2 linked regions of the Parashewanella spongiae genome follow. The protein of the gene in region 2 interacts with the protein of the main gene of each other region in a pairwise test. Links are inferred from orthologs where the notes say so. Each region holds a gene or a part of one and is shown on either strand. Other genes may lie near its edges.

The links. Proteins that work in one complex are often made in the same cells at the same time.
Region 1: the proteins of E2I05_RS05005 (region 2) and fldA interact in binary tests that used the Escherichia coli proteins (3 or more experiments, as listed by UniProt). The link is inferred for Parashewanella spongiae from one-to-one orthologs.

The regions. Positions count from the first base shown.
Region 1 is NZ_CP037952.1:3,353,412-3,356,826, reverse strand. Bases 245-3,078 are described here. They hold fldA (flavodoxin FldA), read right to left. Parts: upstream 2,009-3,078; coding sequence 1,481-2,008; downstream 245-1,480. Other genes in these bases: E2I05_RS13160 (alpha/beta fold hydrolase), read right to left, coding at 2,616-3,078; E2I05_RS13165 (DUF2788 domain-containing protein), read right to left, coding at 2,346-2,567; ybfE (LexA regulated protein), read right to left, coding at 2,071-2,343; earP (elongation factor P maturation arginine rhamnosyltransferase EarP), read right to left, coding at 245-1,151. In the rest of the region: more of earP, read right to left, coding at 1-244; more of E2I05_RS13160, read right to left, coding at 3,079-3,413. UniProt on the Escherichia coli protein: Low-potential electron donor to a number of redox enzymes. Involved in the reactivation of inactive cob(II)alamin in methionine synthase.
Region 2 is NZ_CP037952.1:1,330,153-1,333,421, reverse strand. Bases 565-3,269 are described here. They hold E2I05_RS05005 (regulatory protein RecX), read right to left. Parts: upstream 2,282-3,269; coding sequence 1,847-2,281; downstream 565-1,846. Other genes in these bases: recA (recombinase RecA), read right to left, coding at 2,290-3,269; alaS (alanine--tRNA ligase), read right to left, coding at 565-975. Outside these bases: more of alaS, read right to left, coding at 1-564. UniProt on the Escherichia coli protein: Modulates RecA activity through direct physical interaction. Can inhibit both RecA recombinase and coprotease activities. May have a regulatory role during the SOS response. Inhibits DNA strand exchange in vitro.

The DNA of each region.
Region 1 (3,415 bases), 2.0 Mb from region 2 along the record:
AAATTCACTAGTCGTGTCGCTAAATCTGAGCCATTTAGCGCTTTTTTAGGCCACTTCTTCGCATGCTCTAATACATGGGGCTGCTGTTTTTGGAGCTTATCCCAATTTTCAGCTGTTAGATCAGCATTATCTTGATTAAATGAAAGATTCAGTTTACGGATAGTTACTGCATACTCTTCATCTAAATCTTCACAATAACGATCAGTAAATGCATTAAGCTTTTTAATGTGAACGTTTTCATCTTGTGGGTAAATATGCCAAATAAATGGTTTTGCTGCCCATTGTGCACGTAAGAAAGAGTCCTCACCACGAACAATATTTATGTCGCAAGTCCAAAGTAGTTTGTCATATCCTTTTTGGTCTGTCATAGGGAGAGTGTGGAGGGTTAAGTTTCCTTTTTCTAACGACATTCCAGCAGTAATGGTATCAATGTCGGTCGAAAAGACAGGCAAAATACTGAGCAAGCTTTTTCCCATAGGTACAAGTGCGTGAGTTTGTTTCTTACCTGATACCCATCGCTCACAAAGGGCTGTGAGGGCGGGGCTTTCGTAACTAAAAATACTGATCAATTGTGTGTTGCTGTTGATATCAATCTTTATGTTCAATTCATCAAGAAATTGTTGTTGTGCAGATTTGTCTTGTTGCCATAAAGCTCGTTCAGTCAGTAAATTTTTCTCACAAATTAGACCGCCAGTTTTTGGACTAAAACCGGGGAAATAGAAGTGCTTATTTACACCTAAATGATGAGTAGAAGGTAGGGCATGGCAGTTATCGACCCATTCTTCTGCTGTTAAATATTCTAAATTTAACCATAGTGGAGATTGTTGAGTCTGTTTAGCCATTTCGCTGATGATAATCATTGGCAACTCACAAGCAAAACCTTCGATGATTACTTCGCCTGCAACCCATTGCTGTGTTGTTTGATCATTCCACTTATGTATGTGAATGCCTGAGCATATTTGGTGAGGAAGGCTTCTATCGAGTAATGGCAAAATATGACCAAAACTCGTAAGGTCATCTACCCAAAGGTGAATATTTTTATTAAATTCCTTGTGAAGTTGCTTTGCTAAACGCCAAGTAACACCGATATCACCGTAGTTATCTATGACAGTGCAAAAAATATCCCAATGATCACTTTTATCGTTTTTCATGTTGTTCATCCTAAATAAATCGGTTGGGAGCGTTCATATACGCAGAAAAAATTATTGATAGCAAGGCATGAATAGCAGCAAGTAGTGGTTATCAACATACAAAACTGTCGTTACTTCGTTTCTACTTGCAAAATTTATAACGCAACTAGCGGTGATTTTGGCAAGTATATGAATGTTCAGTACTCACCAGGTGGGGGAACTCGGGTTGTTTAATTTTGTATTTAACTTCAATAAATTGTGCATTCAACCTATTTATTTAGGTTCATAATCACCTAATAAAAAAGCGGCACACAGGCCGCTTTAATCAACTGATATGTTGAGCGCAAAAATTAATCAGCTAGCTCAGCTAAACACATTTCTTCATGGATCTGTTTAACCCAAGCATCGACACGTTCTTCTGTAAGCTCTGGTTGACGATCTTCATCAATACCCAAACCAATGAAATGATTGTCATCAACAAGACCTTTAGAGGCTTCGAAATCATAACCTTCAGTTGGCCAGTGACCGACAATAATACCACCACGCTCTGACACAATATCTCCAACCATACCCATCGCATCAAGGAAATATTCAGCATAGTCTTCTTGATCACCGCAACCAAAGATTGCAACAAGTTTATCTTCAAAGTCTATTTGTTCAAGTTCTGGGAAAAAATCGTCCCAATCACATTGAGCCTCGCCGTAATACCATGTTGGGATACCGAAAAGCAGAAGATCGTAATCAGCAATTTGTTCTTTGGTGCTCTTGGCGATATCTTTAACTTCAACCATTTGCTTACCAAGCTTCTTTTGGATCATCTTGGCTATCGCTTCAGTATTGCCTGTATCACTGCCGAAAAATAGACCTACAGTTGCCATCATCTTTCCTTTGTATGTATTCGTAAATAATCGTTCTAATAAACGGATAAATTTTGTCGAGATTAACTTTCGAAATGCGCTAGGAGCATTGACTCGATAAGTTGACTGCGACTGATTTTATTCGCTGATGCTTGTTCTGTTAGCGCATCATATAAATTCTGAGACACCTTTAGCTCAACTCTCTTTAAGCCGTTTGCTTTGTCTCGGAGGATTTGATTCCTCTTATTAACCCTTAATTGTTCATCACGTGAAAGAGGATTAGACCTTGGTCTTCCTCTACGTTTTTCAGTGGCGAAAAGGTCAATTGTTGTTCTGTCTGCTTGTTCTTTAGCCATTATCAACCAATTCCTGATGATTCCCAAAAGAATTGAATCATGCCTTTAGCAATAAACCCTGTACAGCCTAAAAACAGTACCAGCCACACAATATAGCGACCATATTTAGGTACTTTACCTTGCTTTAGGACATCATGAATGGCCATGCCGATAAAGAAAAAAATCGCAGCAAAAAACAAGTTAAGCCCGACAGCTTCAAGTTGTTCCATGTTTTGAGCCAACATCTTTAATGCTCTCTTGCAATCTCACGGGTTAAATGAGGCGCGAATATATCATAAGTGGTAATCAGATGAAATGCTCAACGGATCTGTATTGCTAGTGTCGATAAATTCCTTGACGATTCGATTAAAAATGGCTGGCTTTTGTGCGTGAAGCCAATGACCAGTACCTGCGATTGTTTTAGCTTGAGTATTTGGAAACTGGCTTAAAATGTCTTTTCTGTGAACCTCGGTCACATAATTTGAATCACCACCGCGAATAAATAAACATGGACCAGAATACTGCATATTTTGATAAGGCCAATTGATTAAGTTTTCATAACTGTCAAATAAGCCGTCGAGGTTCATTTTCCAGCTGAAACCTGCTTCATCGCGCTGAAGGTTTTTCAGCAAAAATTGAGCCGTAGGGTTATCAATTCCTGATTGCATCAAATGTACTAGAGCTGACTTTCTATCGGTAATACTCTCAAGTGGCAATGACATTAAACCCGAAAATACATTGTCATGACGTCTTGGGTAAGCGGAGGGCGCAATATCAGCAGCTGTAATGCTTAAGCACATATCAGGATGAGAAAGTGCAAAAGCAAGTGCAGCTTTTCCTCCCATTGAATGACCCACAATGTGTGCTTTTGTTAGATTTAATTTTTTGAATATTCCTGATAATTCGTGGGTTATATCGTCAAAAGTAAGCTCATCGGTGTGCATACTCTTGCCGTGATTAGGTAAATCAACACGGATCACTTGATAATGTGTATCAAGCTCATTGGATAAGGTTTTTAAATTATCTAGATTGCCGAAGAGTCCATGCAATAAAATTACAGCAGTTCCTTGGCCGGATACGACATAATTCATAA
Region 2 (3,269 bases):
TGTCGCACCTAGCTTGTTGCCGTGTCGAACAGCCCTTCGAATAATCCGGCGTAAAACATAACCTCGACCTTCATTTGACGGCATCACGCCATCGGCAATTAAAAATGCACAAGATCTTATATGGTCTGCAATCACTCTTAGCGATTTATTTTCTAAATCTTTCGTCCCAACAACATCGGCCGCTTTTGCAATTAATTTCTGAAAAATATCAATATCATAATTCGAATGACCGCCTTGTAGAATTGCCGCAATACGCTCAATTCCCATGCCGGTGTCAACTGAAGGTTTTGGGAGTGGAACCATGATTCCGTCAGGCTGACGGTTATACTGCATGAACACTAGATTCCAGATTTCAATAAAACGATCACCATCTTCTTCTGGGGTACCTGGTCGGCCGCCCCATATATGTTCACCGTGATCATAAAAAATTTCAGTGCAAGGGCCACATGGTCCAGTATCTCCCATTTGCCAAAAGTTATCTGACGCGTATTGTGAGCCTTTGTTGTCACCTATACGGATAATATTTTCTACTGGCACACCGATTTTATCTTTCCAGATATCAAAAGCTTCATCATCGGTTTCATAAACTGTAACGCACAAACGCTCTTTCGGTATTTTTAATTCTTCTGTTAAAAAGGCCCATGCCAAACGAATGGCATCTTCTTTAAAATAATCCCCAAAACTAAAGTTACCTAGCATTTCAAAAAATGTATGGTGCCTAGCCGTATAGCCAACATTATCTAAGTCATTATGCTTTCCACCAGCGCGTACACAACGTTGTGAGGTTGTTGCACGAGTGTATGATCGTTTTTCTTGGCCTAAAAAAAGATCTTTAAACTGATTCATGCCCGCATTTGTAAAAAGCAATGTTGGATCATTATGTGGAACCAGCGAACTACTGTCAGTAATTTGGTGACCGTTGCGACCAAAGAATTCTAAAAACGCCGTTCTTAGCGATGCGGTAGTTTGATACATGAAATCATCCTGCATTTGGAAAGTTTGAAAGGCTAACGATGAATCGTTTTAAATATTTATGGGCGGCATTATATACATATAGCATGTTAAAATATACGGCAGGATAACGACCAGTGCTTTTATCCTCACATAGATTTCACATTTAGAATGCTGATTGATTCAATTTATGACAAGTGAGATAAGTTTCAATAAAGCAAACAACAAATGAAGACGTTAATTAGTGATCAAAATAGAAACGAATCAATCAAATAAGCTACTCAGCTGCTTCATCGCGTGTTAAACCAAGAAAAATCAATTGGACGCATAGTAGTAAGATAAATATCTCAAGTTCAACCATAAAACCATAAAGTGTATTCATCCATTGAGTGAATACTTGACATTCGTAAACTGGCTAAAATTACCAATTGCTGCGTTGTAACTTTTATAAGTAGAATCACTACTTATAAAAGTTACAGTAATTAAATGCTCAACTCAGAGCTATGTATGCGCACAAAGTACAAACGAAATTGATGAAAACATAGTTATTACCGATATACAAACTGTCGTTATTACATTGCTACGTTGAGATAATTTTGTGAAGTATTCTTTATAAACCAAAGTGTGCGCATACAAGCTCCCGAAGGGCAAGGCTAAAGGTTTCCATTACTGCGTTGCACGTTCTTAAATTATCCCGACAAAAGCACGAAGTGCGTTGAACGCCAGCTTTGTATAGCGGCCGTTAGGGTATATAGTACTTCGAACATGCGCCTTGTACTGAAAACCTTTATCTCTTGCTGAGTGAGAGATTAATTACTGTAATTGGTATTACTTCAAGTCACGCCTTGCTATCGATAATTTTCTCTGCCTTTAAGAGCGCCACCAACTGATTTTTCTAGGTTAAAGCATAACAAGATTGCTCATAATCAAAACCCTGCCCCATAAGGAAACGAATCCGCTTTGCTTTGTCTTTGTAATCAACAATGGATTTATCTGCAAACTTTTTTTGAGCTTTACACTTAGCAAGTTCGAACCAATCACACTCTGATTCTTCGATTCTTAGAGTGATAATATCAGCCTGTAACCCTTTTTGATGCAGAGATTGTCGAATGCGCATTACTCCATGACCTTTATTTATGTGGCTTCTAATTAAAGCAGTAGCATATCTTGCATCATCGATATAGCCACTCGTTACACACCGTTCAAGGGTAGTGTCTATTTCAGGCTCTTCGTATCCTTTATCAAGAAGTTTGGCTTTGATTTGATTGTGAGAATAATCGCGGCTGGCTAAAAGCCAAACCGCGGTTTGATAAGCCGTATATTTCATCATGACTACGGTTAAAATACTTCACCAGTCTCTAAATCTACATTTTCTTCGCTAGTAGCAGAGTCAGATGCGGATGGCTTGCTTAATAATAATGAACGCAATGTTTCTTCAAGTTCTTGAGCTATACCAGGGTTCTCAACCATAAATTTACCAGCATTAGCGCGGCCTTGGCCAATTTTGTCACCTTTGTAGCTATACCAAGCACCCGCTTTTTCAACTAACTTGTGCAGAACGCCCAAATCAACTAACTCGCCCATGCTATTAATGCCCTTCCCATATAAAATCTGAAATTCAGCTTGTTTAAATGGTGCTGCAATTTTGTTTTTAACGACTTTAACGCGGGTTTCGTTACCAACAACTTGGTCGCCTTCTTTAATGGCACCTGTACGGCGAATATCAAGACGAACAGAAGCATAAAACTTAAGCGCGTTACCACCAGTTGTTGTTTCTGGGTTACCAAACATTACACCAATTTTCATACGAATTTGGTTAATGAAGATAAGCAGTGTATTGGATTGCTTAAGGTTACCAGCAAGCTTACGCATTGCTTGGCTCATCATACGTGCCGCTAAGCCCATGTGTGAATCACCAATTTCACCTTCTATTTCTGCTTTTGGTGTCAATGCTGCAACCGAGTCGACAATAATGACATCTACAGCTCCTGAACGTGTTAACGCATCACAGATTTCTAATGCTTGTTCACCAGTGTCTGGCTGTGAACACAGTAAATTATCAATATCTACACCAAGATTTTTTGCATAGCCAGGATCCAAAGCATGCTCAGCATCAATAAATGCACAGGTTTTCCCTTGTTTTTGTGCTGCAGCGATAACTTCCAATGTTAACGTTGTTTTACCTGATGACTCAGGGCCGTATATTTCAACAATACGTCCCATAGGTAAACCACCTGCTCCTAATGCAACATCAAGTGCTAATGATCCCGTTGAGATAGTTTCAACATCCATTGAGCGATCTTCACCCAATTTCATGA